Sinorhizobium fredii NGR234: one gene and its partner. The protein of the gene in region 1 interacts with the protein of each later gene in a pairwise test. Links are inferred from orthologs where the notes say so. Each region holds a gene or a part of one and is shown in the gene's direction. Other genes may lie near its edges. The genes, in order: cysK and cysE.

Evidence for each region.
Region 2: the proteins of cysK (region 1) and cysE interact in binary tests that used the Escherichia coli proteins (3 or more experiments, as listed by UniProt). The link is inferred for Sinorhizobium fredii NGR234 from one-to-one orthologs.

What each region holds. Positions count from the first base shown.
Region 1 is NC_012587.1:3,891,098-3,897,263, reverse strand. What follows is about bases 1,232-4,123. They hold cysK (cysteine synthase A), read left to right. Parts: upstream 1,232-2,139; coding sequence 2,140-3,108; downstream 3,109-4,123. Other genes in these bases: NGR_RS29520 (YifB family Mg chelatase-like AAA ATPase), read right to left, coding at 3,200-4,123; NGR_RS29530 (LysE family translocator), read right to left, coding at 1,232-1,857. Also shown: NGR_RS29545 (DMT family transporter), read left to right, coding at 1-104; NGR_RS29540 (NIPSNAP family protein), read left to right, coding at 104-409; NGR_RS29535 (gamma-glutamylcyclotransferase), read right to left, coding at 412-1,149; more of NGR_RS29530, read right to left, coding at 1,225-1,231; more of NGR_RS29520, read right to left, coding at 4,124-4,732; gshB (glutathione synthase), read right to left, coding at 4,909-5,856; NGR_RS29510 (endonuclease/exonuclease/phosphatase family protein), read right to left, coding at 6,032-6,166.
Region 2 is NC_012587.1:1,359,788-1,365,999, forward strand. What follows is about bases 1,568-4,505. They hold cysE (serine O-acetyltransferase), read left to right. Parts: upstream 1,568-2,591; coding sequence 2,592-3,419; downstream 3,420-4,505. Other genes in these bases: NGR_RS17875 (alpha/beta fold hydrolase), read left to right, coding at 1,684-2,469; NGR_RS17885 (DUF3126 family protein), read left to right, coding at 3,567-3,770; NGR_RS17890 (phasin family protein), read left to right, coding at 4,008-4,361. Also shown: NGR_RS17860 (cystathionine beta-lyase), read left to right, coding at 1-3; NGR_RS17865 (FAD-dependent monooxygenase), read right to left, coding at 54-1,235; NGR_RS17870 (zinc-finger domain-containing protein), read right to left, coding at 1,263-1,508; ATP-dependent Clp protease adapter ClpS, read left to right, coding at 4,641-4,994; ATP-dependent Clp protease ATP-binding subunit ClpA, read left to right, coding at 5,004-6,212.

The sequences.
Region 1 (6,166 bases):
TTTTAGGATCGGTGGCGATCCTCATCGCCGCGGCCGGCACCAATCTCGGCTGGACGCTTCGTTCGGTCCCGCTTATCAACCGGCAGACCGAACGGAGTGCCTGATGATCACCTGCTACCTGAAATACGTCATCGACCCCTACAAGCTCAAGGAATTCGAGCATTACGCCAAGCTCTGGATTCCGCTCGTCAATCGGCTCGGCGGCACACATCACGGCTATTTCATGCCGCATGAGGGGGCCAACAACATCGCGCTGGCGCTCTTCAGCTTTCCGTCGCTTGCCGCTTACGAGAGCTATCGCGAAAAGATGGCGGCTGATCCCGAATGCCAGGCAGCCTTCGCCTATGCCGAAGAAACGCGCTGCATATTGAGCTACGAACGCAGCTTCATGCGCCCACTGTTTGAATGAGCCTAACGCGACCCTTGCGCGTCTGATGAGACGCGCGGCGCCGTCGTGCTGCGCTCGATGCACTCCGCTACGAGCGCTTGCAGACGCCACAAATTGCGATCCCGGATGCCCCTGGCCTCGAGATGCGTCACGGTATTGAGGAGGTACTCCGCGCCCGAGCCGACATGACCGCAGGCTCGGGCCAGGACTTCGGCGACGGCTTCGAGGGGAAGACGTCCGGCATAGAATGGCGAAGCGCGGTTCATGACGAAACCCAAGGCGGGAACATAACCGTGCGCCGTCTCGACCTTGATCCAGCGGGGCATGCTGTTGGGCGGCTTGTAGGTGAACTCACGCCGGAACAGCCTTGCGAGTTGCCCTTCGAGGTCGTCGCTCGGCAGTTCGTAAAGAACGCCCCGGCACTGACCTCCCCGATCGAGAGCCATCATAAGCCCCGGCTCTTCGGGTGTTCCCCGAAAACGGAGCATCCGGAAGCAGAAGGACCGATGCCAGCCGCGGGCGATGCCGATCTCCTCTCCGACATGGTCGATCTCCGGCCTCCAGATCAATGATCCATAGGCGAAGAGCAAGGTCGGCGAGCCGGGAGCCGGATGGCTCCTCGTCATCCGCGCCACCCAGTCGTCATAGTCCGCGTCTGTATGCAGTTTCATCCCAGGTCCCGGGCCGCTGTCCGCAACCGCTCTGTGCACCTGCGCGACATGGGCCGAGGTCAAGCTGAATGACCTTGATCGGTGAGGCATGGTCAAATCTCCGCCACGCCGATGAGGATCGCGCAGCGGTTCCCCGGACGCAAGCTGTTTGGGCTTGCATTCCTTCTACCGGCGCGCCTCGGCGGCCATGCTGACCGCGAGGCTCGCCAGCACCGTGCTCATCATCCAGCGCTGCACCAGCATGAAGAGCGGACGGCCGGCCAGGAAAGCGGCAATCGACCCGGCCGTCACGGCGATCAGCGCGTTGACGGTGACGCTGATGACGATCTGCAGGCTGCCGAAGACGAGCGACTGCAGCAGCACGCTACCGGACTCCGGTCGGATGAACTGCGGCAGCAGCGAAAGATAGAGCGCCGCCACCTTCGGATTGAGCAGGCTGGTGACAAGCCCCATGACGAAGAGCTTGCGCGGCCCATCCTTCGGCAGGTCGCGGACCTGGAACGGCGAGCGTCCGCCGGGCTTCACGGCCTGCCAGGCGAGGTAAAGCAGATAGAGCGCGCCCGCGAAGCAAAGCGCGTTGTGGGCGAATGGAACAGCCAACAGCAGCGCGGTGATGCCGAGCGCGGCAAAGACCATGTAGAAGACGAAGCCGAGCGCCACGCCGCCGAGCGAGACGAGGCCGGCGGCCGGACCCTGGCAGATCGAGCGAGAGATCAGATAGATCATGTTCGGCCCCGGCGTTAGCACCATGCCGAGGGCGATCAAAGCGAAGCCGATAAGGTTCTGAATTTCCGGCACGACGCATCCCTTCCGCAGTCTTCCGGAACGTGTACGGCTTGCCCGACTCCGGGCAACGTCGTTCTTGTCACCGGATCAATTTTTCCGACGACACCGGCCGGACGCCCAAGCGAATTCGCTCGCTGCGCCGCGACGGGGCGACTTGGAAAAATGATTTCCCAACCAGCGGGTTTTGCTATCGCTTTTTCCTCCCAAGCTCCGATCCGCGGCTTTCTCGCTCTGGAATGGTCCGGTCAATGTTCCTATTCTCACGACAATCAATTGAACGACGGGAGAAACGAAATGCCTGAATCACGCAAGCCCGGCCGCGGCCGCGTCTTTTCCTCGATCACCGAAACGATCGGCGACACTCCCATCGTGCGGCTCGACAAGCTCGCCACGGAAAAGGGCGTGAAGGCGAACCTGCTTGCCAAGCTGGAATTCTTCAACCCGATCGCCTCGGTCAAGGACCGCATCGGCGTCGCCATGGTCGAAGCCCTCGAGGCTGAGGGCAAGATCGAACCCGGCCGCACGACGCTTGTCGAACCGACCTCCGGCAACACCGGCATCGCGCTCGCCTTCGTCGCCGCTGCCAAGGGCTACCGGCTGATCCTCACCATGCCCGAGACGATGTCGGTCGAACGGCGCAAGATGCTGGCGCTGCTCGGCGCCGAGCTGGTGCTGACCGAGGGAACGAAGGGCATGAAAGGGGCGATCGCCAAGGCGCAGGAACTCGTCGAGACGCTGCCGGACGCCATCATTCCGCAGCAATTCGAAAACCCGGCCAATCCGGAGATCCACCGCAGGACGACGGCCGAGGAAATCTGGAACGACACCGAGGGCAGCGTCGACATCCTTGTTTCGGGGATCGGCACGGGCGGCACGATCACCGGCGCTGGCCAGGTGCTGAAAGCGCGCAAGCCGTCGGTCAAGGTGATCGCGGTCGAACCCGAGGAGTCCCCGGTTCTTTCCGGCGGAGCCCCCGGTCCGCACAAGATCCAGGGAATCGGCGCCGGCTTCGCGCCGGCGATCCTCGACACCGGCGTCTATGACGAGGTGATCACCGTGAACGCGGGCGAAGCCATCGAAACGGCGCGCCTTGTCGCAAAGCTCGAAGGCGTGCCGGTCGGCATTTCCTCCGGTGCGGCGCTGCAGGCGGCGATCGAGGTCGGCCAGCGCGAAGAGAACGCGGGGAAGACGATCGTGGTGATCATTCCGTCCTTTGCCGAGCGTTATCTCTCGACGGTGCTGTTCGAGGGGCTAGGCGCGTAGGCCAAACAGTCCCTACGCTGATATAAAGGGCGCTTTCACCTGCCCTTTGTGCTCGTCGTCGCATGGGTTCACATCGGCCCCGCGGACAACGCTACGCCGCCGCCGGCAGGCGCTCGCCGGCGACGCGGTAGGAGATCGCCTCGGCGAGATGGATGCGGCCGACCGTCGGCGCCCCGTCGAGATCGGCAAGGGTGCGCGCTACCTTCAGCACCCGATGGTAGCCGCGTGCCGAGAATTTCATCTTCTCCGCCGCATCCCTCAAGAGCTGGAGGCCGGCGGCGTCGGGCTCGGCGATCTTCTCGATCATCGTCGTCGATGCACGCGCATTGCTCGTCAGCTCGGGATGGCCAAGCGCAGCGAAGCGGTCCCTCTGCAGTTCGCGGGCACGGGCGACGCGCCGGGCGACGACGGCGCTCGCCTCGGCCGTGGCGGGACGGATCAGGTCGGCGGCGCTGACGGCGGGCACGTCGATGCGGATGTCGATGCGGTCCATCAGCGGGCCGGAAATCCGTGCCTGGTAGTCGGCCATGCAGCGCGGGCCGCGGGCGCAACTGCGGCCCGGTTCGCCGGCCATGCCGCAGCGGCAGGGGTTCATGGCAGCGACGAGCTGGATGGCCGCCGGATAGCTGACACGATGGTTGGCGCGGGCAATGACGCACTCCGCGGTTTCGAGCGGCTGGCGCAACGCGTCGAGCACCTGCGGCGGGAATTCCGGAAATTCATCGAGAAACAGTACGCCATGATGGGCAAGCGACGCCTCGCCGGGCTTGGCGCGCAAGCCGCCGCCGATCAGGGCGGCCATCGTGGCGGAATGATGTGGAGCGCGGAATGGGCGGCGATCGGAAAGCTTGCCGCCCGGCAATTGGCCGGCGATCGAATGGATCATCGAGACTTCGAGCAGTTCGGCCGGCGAAAGCGGCGGCAGGATGGAGGGCAGACGCGCCGCCAGCATTGACTTGCCGGACCCTGGCGGGCCGACCATCAGCAGATTGTGGTTTCCGGCCGCTGCCACTTCGAGCGCCCGCTTGGCGCTTTCCTGGCCCTTGATGTCGGCGAGATCGGGAAGGTTGGCGGCGGCGGCTCGGATGGCGGGCTCGGGACGGGAGAGCACCTGCGTGCCGCGGAAATGATTGGCGATGGCGATCAGGCTGCGTGGCGCTAGGATGTCGATCTCGGAGCCGGCCCAGGCGGCTTCGGCGCCGCTTTCGGCCGGGCAGATCAGCCCCTTGCCGAGCGCATTGGCGCCGATTGCCGCCGGCAGCGCGCCGGCAACCGGCGCGATCGTGCCGTCAAGATTGAGCTCGCCGATGACGACATAGCCGGACAGCGCGTCGGCGGGAATGGCGCCGAGCGCCGCCATCAGCCCGAGCGCGATGGCCAGATCGAAATGGCTGCCTTCCTTGGGCAGATCCGCCGGGGCCAGATTGACCGTCACCTTCTTCGCCGGCAGCGCCAGACCGGAGGCGTGCAGTGCCGCCTGGACGCGCTCGCGGCTTTCGGCAACCGCCTTGTCCGGCAGACCGACGATCTGCATGCCGACCTTTCCCGGCGCCACCATCACCTGGACGTCGACCGGAACGCCCTCGATCCCCTGAAACGCAACCGTACTGACGCGCGCGACCATGATGCCCCCACTGCTCCGACCTGCACCGCACAACCGCCGCCGGTAGCACGCCAAATCTTGCACGGCACGCGCTTAAAAACAAGAACAATAATAGAACAAACGCGCGAGACAATGACTCCGGTGTGCAGGCGGCACGCAGGTCACATCAAGTCGGCTTCCTCGGAAGGGGCGGCGGGTCAGCCGCGCTTCGTCTCGATCGCGTCCCAGAGCAGGCTCGCGACATCGGCACCGCCGAATTTCTTCACCTCGCGGATGCCGGTCGGCGACGTTACGTTGATCTCGGTCATGTAATCGCCGATCACGTCGATGCCGACGAAGAGGAAGCCGCGCTGTTTCAACGCCGGGCCGATGCGGGCGCAGATTTCCTGCTCGCGGGCGGTGAGTTCGGTCGCCTCGGCCCGCCCGCCGACATGCATGTTGGATCGCGCGTCGTGCTCGGCCGGAACCCGGTTGATCGCACCGACGGGTTCGCCGTCGACGAGCAGGATGCGCTTGTCGCCCTTGCGGACCGCCGGCAGGTACTCCTGGGCGATGAAGGGTTCGCGGAACATCTGGCCGAACATTTCGAGGAGCGAGGAGAGGTTGCGGTCGTCGCGCGCCGAATGGAAGACGCCGGCGCCGCCATTGCCGTAGAGCGGCTTCAGGATGATGTCGCCCAATTCCTGGCGGAAGCGGGCGATCTCACCCGCATCGCGGGTGATCAGCGTGCGCGGCATCAGGTCGGGGAATTCGGTGACGAAGATCTTTTCCGGCGAATTCCTGACCCAGGCGGGGTCGTTGACGACGAGCGTCTTCGGGTGCAGCCGCTCCAAGAGGTGCGTCGAGGTGATGTAGGCCATGTCGAAGGGCGGATCCTGGCGAAGCAGGATGACGTCCATGGTCGAAAGGTCGATCCGCTCCGGCTCGTCGAGCGTGAAGTGGTCGCCCTTGACGTCGCGCAGCGTCATCTGCTGGGCGGTCGCATAAACCTTGCCGTCGCGGAGCGACAGCCTGTCGGGCGTGTAGTGGAACAGACGGTAGCCGCGCGCCTGCGCCTCGAGGCTCATGGCAAAGGTCGAATCGCCCGCAATGGTGATGCCCGACACATGGTCCATCTGGACCCCGACATTGACGATTCTTGCCATTCTACCGTTCCTGGTTGGATCTTCGCCGTATAAGCCCAGTGGGCATCGCTATGAGGCGAATTACACAGCAATTCAAAGCGCTACGGCGGCCCTGATCGGCTCCGACAGACAAGAGGCCGCCAAGGCGCCCGCAACATGTAGAATGCGTGAGGCGCTTAGGCAAGGAGACCGAAGCCTATTCGAAACCCTCGACGACACAGGTGACGAGGTCGTGATCGGAGAGCGGACGGCCGGAGGCATCGAGCGAGGAAATGATACGGCTTTCGCCGATCCTCAGGCCTCGCGCCAGGAACCAGTCGAGCTTCATCGC
Region 2 (6,212 bases), 2.5 Mb from region 1 along the record:
TGAGCGATGAAGAGGCCGTGCGGTGCAGGCGGAGAACGTTTGCCGCCTGCCGCCTATGCCTTCTGGCGGCCCGAGGCGCCATATCCATAGAGCCAGTCGAGATCGGCGGCGAGCGCTTCCGGTCCCTTGAGAGCAAGGACCAAGTCTCGCGCGACCCGTACCGGCCCACGGGCGTGATAGGCGAAACGGTTGAAGGCCGCGCGTTTGCGCACCCGGGAAATCCGAGCCCGGCGCGCCTGCTCGTACCGACCGAACGCGGCCGGAGCGTCGACACATTCGGCAAGACAACACGCCAGTTCGCTGGCATCCTCGATTGCCATCGCTGCACCCTGAGCAGCAAAGGGCGTCATTGCATGGGCGGCGTCGCCGATGAGGACAAGGTCTCGCCCATTGTGCCAAGCCCCCTCGTCGACGGTGCACAGGGGCCAATAGGTGGCTGACGCGGCGCTTTCGATCATTGAATGCAAATCCGGGTGCCAGGTCTCGAAAGCAACGGCAAATTCGCGTCGTCTTTCCCTAGAGTCTTTGCCTGTCCAGACGGCCCCGGCCGGCTTGCCACCAACAATCGCGACGAGATTGAAGCCGTCGATCTCGCGGAGCGGGTAGGCGACCAAATGCGCCTTTGACCCAAGGAAGGCAGTGACGCGATCTGCCGAAAGGTAGGCGGACGCTTCGGCGCGCGGCAGCAACAGCCGCCAGGCGATATTGCCCGAGAACCGGACGGTGCCGGCCCCGGCGATCGCGGTTCTTGCCTGCGACCAGAGACCATCGGCGCCGATGACCACGGAAGGACGGCGTCCGACCGCTTCCCCAACCGCAGCGGCCGGATCACCAGCAATTCGGGTTTCCAGATGGAGACGGCAGTGTGGCTCCGATCGTACGGCGTCCAGGAGGATTTTCTGCAGACTGGCGCGATGCAGCACCCCATAGGGGGCCGCCCAACGGCTCCTCGCTTTGGCACCAGTTGGAACTTCCGCGAGCGATCGCAGCGTGCGTCCGTCGACAAGCGCGATCGAGTCTGGTTCGCTCCACACGTCCTCAAGCGCAGGGAGCAGGCCGAGTTCCATCAGGATGCGCGAGGCGTTCGGCGACACTTGCAGCCCGGCGCCCACTTCGTCCAGGGCGTCCGCCTGCTCGAAAACATCTGCAGGAATCCCGTGCCGCGCAAGGCACAGCGCCATTGTCAGTCCGGCAATGCCGGCGCCAACGATCGCGACCGGTTCAGCCTTTTGCATCGGCGTCGCGCCAGCAGCTCGGGTTGGTCAGGCGGCCTTGGTCTCGAAGAGACAGCCCGGCGGGATTGTCTCGGTCGCCTTCAGGCTCGCATTGTAGCGATAGAGCGTCGAGCAATAGGAGCAGACCTTTTCGTTGTCGTCGCCCATGTCGATGAAGATATGGGGATGATCGAAGGGAACGGATGCGCCGGTGCACATGAATTCCTTGACGCCGATCTCGATGACCTGGTGCCCGCCGTCATTCTGGAAATGGGGGATGCTGTGGCCGGCCATGTCGTACTCCGATGAATGCAAGTCTGGTGTCGATTTTGCCGGCACCATAGTGAGCTTTGGTGCAAATGTGTAGCAACAATCACGACGCGCTTGTGGTTTTTGCCGGGGCGGGGGTTTTCGGCCATACCATTCCCGCCTAGTTTTGCGGCGAAAACGATCGATGTCTGGGAAAACCATGGATTTGACCCCTCCGCCATTCTCGCGCTTCACGCATGACGACCTGGAAATCGCCTATTTCGACGAGGGCGACCCGTCGGGAGATCCGGTGCTGCTCATTCACGGGTTTGCCTCGAGCGCCAACGTCAACTGGGTTTATCCCGGCTGGCTGAAGACGCTCGGCGATGCCGGCTATCGGGTCGTCGCGTTCGACAATCGCGGTCACGGCGCAAGCAGCAAGCCTTATGACGCCTCGGTCTACCATCCGCACCAGATGGCCGGCGACGCCGCCGCCCTTCTCGTCCATCTTGGCATCGGCGAGGCGCATGTCATGGGCTATTCGATGGGCGCGCGCGTCTCGGCATTTCTGGCGTTGCATCACCCGCATCGCGTCCGCTCGCTCGTGTTCGGCGGTCTCGGAATAGGCATGGTGACCGGGGTGGGGGATTGGGATCCGATTGCCGATGCGCTGCTGGCGCCGTCGCTCGAAGACGTGACGCATGCGCGCGGCCGCATGTTCCGCGCCTTTGCCGACCAGACGAAAAGCGACCGTCAAGCACTTGCCGCCTGCATTTCGACCTCGCGCGACCTGCTCTCCGCCGAGGATGTCGGGCGCATCGATGTGCCCGTTCTGATCGGGGTCGGCACCAAGGATGATGTCGCCGGATCGGCGCTGGAACTCGCCGCCCTGATGCCGCAGGCCCGGGCGCTGGATATCCCGGGCCGTGACCATATGCTGGCGGTCGGCGACCGCGTCTTCAAAAAGGCGGTTCTTGAGTTTTTCGGCGAGGTCGGTCGCGCATAGGCTCGTAGCGATCGCCGACTGAAACCCTGCGAGCCCATTTATGTCGTTCGGAAATTGCCCTATATAAGGGGCAGCGCGGGCAATAGATTGACCAGGCTATGTTGACAGGAAGGAGCGCGACTATGGTCGCCAAGACCGAACTTCGCCACACGGAACCGCTGAAAGCGGTCGACCCCATCTGGGACAGCCTGCGCGAAGAGGCGCGCCTGGCAGCCGAGCGCGATCCGATGCTTGCCGCCTTTCTTTATTCGACGGTGGTCAACCAGCATTCGCTGGAAGAGAGCGTGGTCTACCGGATCTGCGAGCGGCTCGACCATCCCGACCTGCAGGCCAATCTGCTCCACCAGACCTTCCTGGAAATGCTCGAGGATTGGCCTGAATGGAGCACGATCCTGCGCGTCGACATCCAGGCCGTCTACGACCGCGACCCGGCCTGCACGCGGTTCCTCGAGCCCGTGCTCTATTTCAAGGGCTTCCACGCGATCCAGACGCACCGGCTCGCCCACTGGCTCTGGACCCGCGGGAGGAAGGATTTCGCCCTCTATCTCCAGAGCCGCTCCTCGAGCGTCTTCCAGACCGACATCAACCCGGCCGCGCGCGTCGGGCGCGGCATCTTCCTCGACCACGCGACGGGTCTCGTCGTTGGCGAAACGGCGGTCATCGGCGACAATGTATCGATCCTGCACGGCGTGACCCTTGGCGGCACCGGCAAGGAGGGCAGCGATCGGCACCCGAAGATCGGCGACGGCGTGCTGATCGGCGCCGGGGCGAAAATCCTCGGCAATATCCATATCGGCCATTGCTCGCGGGTGGCGGCCGGATCGGTCGTGCTGAAGGCGGTTCCGCCGAAGACGACGGTGGCCGGCGTTCCCGCCAAGGTGGTCGGCGAGGCTGGATGCTCCGAGCCCTCGCGGCAGATGGACCAGATCCTGGCGAGCTTCGATATCTGAGGGCGCGCGCGGAAAAATCTCAGCGATAATCCAATGCGTTACGGCTATTCGCTATCATCTTCATGAGTGCGCGCCGGCGTGTGGGTTTACACCTGGCAACGCCGCATGCGAGAAGCGCCGCAAATCAACCGGATACGGAGAAGAGATTTGAAGCCCGAAGAAATCCGCAAGCTTGAGGCCTATTTCAAGCGCACTTTGAATCCCGCGATGGTCGTCAAGGCTCGTCCCAGGAAGGACGAATCCGCGGAGGTTTACCTTGGCGATGAATTCCTTGGCGTCATATTTCGCGACGAGGAAGACGGCGAGCTTTCCTATAGTTTCTCGATGGCAATCCTCGACGTGGACCTGTGATCGGAACGCCGCGCGGTCGATCGACAACTGCGCGCTCCATCATTCACTTAAGCCGGCCCTGAGCAACGGGCCGGCTTTTTCTTATAAAGTCATATTTTTACAGAAAATGGTCGGTCGCGGCCGGATCTTCATCAAGTCGTTGCAAGAATTGTGTTTTATTGCATCGCACACTGAACTTGACTTTTTGTGCAGTGCACCTAGACTGACGCTTGCCCACCGCCCACAAGGAGAAGCTTGATGTTTAATTTCGACGACGCAAACAAGAAAAGCAAGGAAGCACTGGACGTGGCCGTGAAGAGCTACTCGGCGCTGACCAAGGGCTATCAGGCCATTGCGACCGAAGCAGCAGACTACTCGAAGAAGTCCTTCGAAGACGGTATCGCCCATCTCGAAAAGCTGTCGGGTGCCAAGAGCCTCGAAGCAGCCTTCGAACTTCAGACGAACTATCTGAAGTCGAGCTATGAGGCTTTCGTCGCCGAAGCATCGAAGATCGGTGAGATGTATGCGGATCTCGCCAAGGACGCCTACAAGCCCTACGAGGCGCCGGTCGCCAAGGCAACCGCAGCCGTGAAGTCTGCTGCCGCCGCCTGACGATATAGACCATCGCTATCGCAAGAAGGCCGGTCGCGGTTGCCGCGGCCGGCCTTCTTGTTCTCGGCTGCTCCATTTATCGAGCCGCATCGACAGTTTGGGACAAGGCATAATGCCAATCACAATGGCCGAAGAAATTTGATCAATCTTGTGCTTGGCCGTGCGAATATGATTGCAGTGCGTCGGTTCGGTCTTAAAATCCAAGAACGAACCATTAGATAAAGGCAAGCAGGCCGCAGCCACCTTCATGGATTGCGGCTGTCAAGGGAATGAAACAGAATGATCGCCATGCCGGTCCGGATGCAGCAGGGAAGCGAAGGAAACGGAGGCGGCCCCAGTCGTGGCACGTCCGTTATCACACGCACCAAGCCGAAGACCAAGAAGCCGAGTTTGTACCGCGTTCTGCTTTTGAATGACGATTACACGCCGATGGAGTTCGTCGTCCATATCCTGGAACGGTTTTTTCAGAAGGACCGGGAACAAGCGACGGTCATTATGCTTCATGTCCACAACCACGGCGTTGGAGAATGCGGCGTCTTTACCTACGAAGTCGCCGAAACCAAAGTGACGCAGGTAATGGATTTCGCCAGGCAGCATCAGCATCCGTTGCAATGCGTCATGGAAAAGAAATGAGGAACTAACGTGCCAACATTTTCGCCCAGCCTCGAAAAGGCGCTGCATCAGGCACTGACTTTTGCCAACGAGCGCCATCATGAATATGCGACGCTCGAGCACCTGCTGCTGGCATTGATCGATGATGCCGATGCGGCGGCCGTGATGGGCGCATGCAATGTAAATCTGGAAACACTTCGCAAGACCGTGACGGACTATGTCGACAACGAATTGTCCAATCTGATCACCGGCTATGATGAAGACTCCAAGCCCACTGCCGGCTTCCAACGCGTCATCCAGCGTGCCGTCATCCACGTGCAATCCTCCGGCCGTGAAGAGGTGACGGGAGCCAATGTGCTCGTCGCCATCTTCGCCGAGCGCGAGAGCCATGCGGCCTATTTCCTGCAGGAGCAGGAAATGACGCGTTACGATGCGGTGAATTTCATCTCGCACGGCATCGGCAAGCGCCCCGGCAGTTCGGAGTCGCGGCAGGTGCGGGGCGCAGAAGATCAGGAGTCGGAGCAGAAGGCACCGCGCGAGAGCGAGGAAACCGGTCCGAAAAAGCAGCAGGATGCGCTGACGGCTTACTGTGTCAACTTGAACGAAAAGGCCAAGTCCGGAAAGATCGACCCGCTGATCGGCCGGCACGCCGAGGTAAACCGCACCATCCAGGTCCTTTGCCGCAGGTCAAAGAACAACCCGCTCTATGTCGGGGATCCAGGCGTCGGCAAGACGGCGATCGCCGAGGGTCTCGCCAAGCGCATTGTCGAAAAGCAGGTGCCGGAGGCACTTCAGGACGCCACGATCTTTGCCCTCGACATGGGGACGCTGCTCGCCGGTACGCGTTATCGCGGCGATTTCGAAGAGCGCCTGAAGCAGGTCGTCAAGGAACTCGAGGAATACCACGGCGCGGTCCTCTTCATCGACGAGATCCATACGGTGATCGGCGCCGGCGCGACATCGGGCGGTGCGATGGATGCATCCAACCTCCTGAAGCCGGCGCTCTCGTCCGGCTCGATCCGCTGCATCGGTTCGACCACCTACAAGGAGTATCGCCAGTTCTTCGAGAAGGACCGGGCCCTCGTCCGCCGCTTCCAGAAGATCGACGTCAACGAGCCGACGGTTGCCGACGCGATTGAGATTATGCGGGGGCTGAAGCCCTATTTCGAGGAGTATCACCACCTCAAATATTCGAACGAGGCGATCCGGGCGGCCGTCGAGCTTTCGGCCCGCTACATC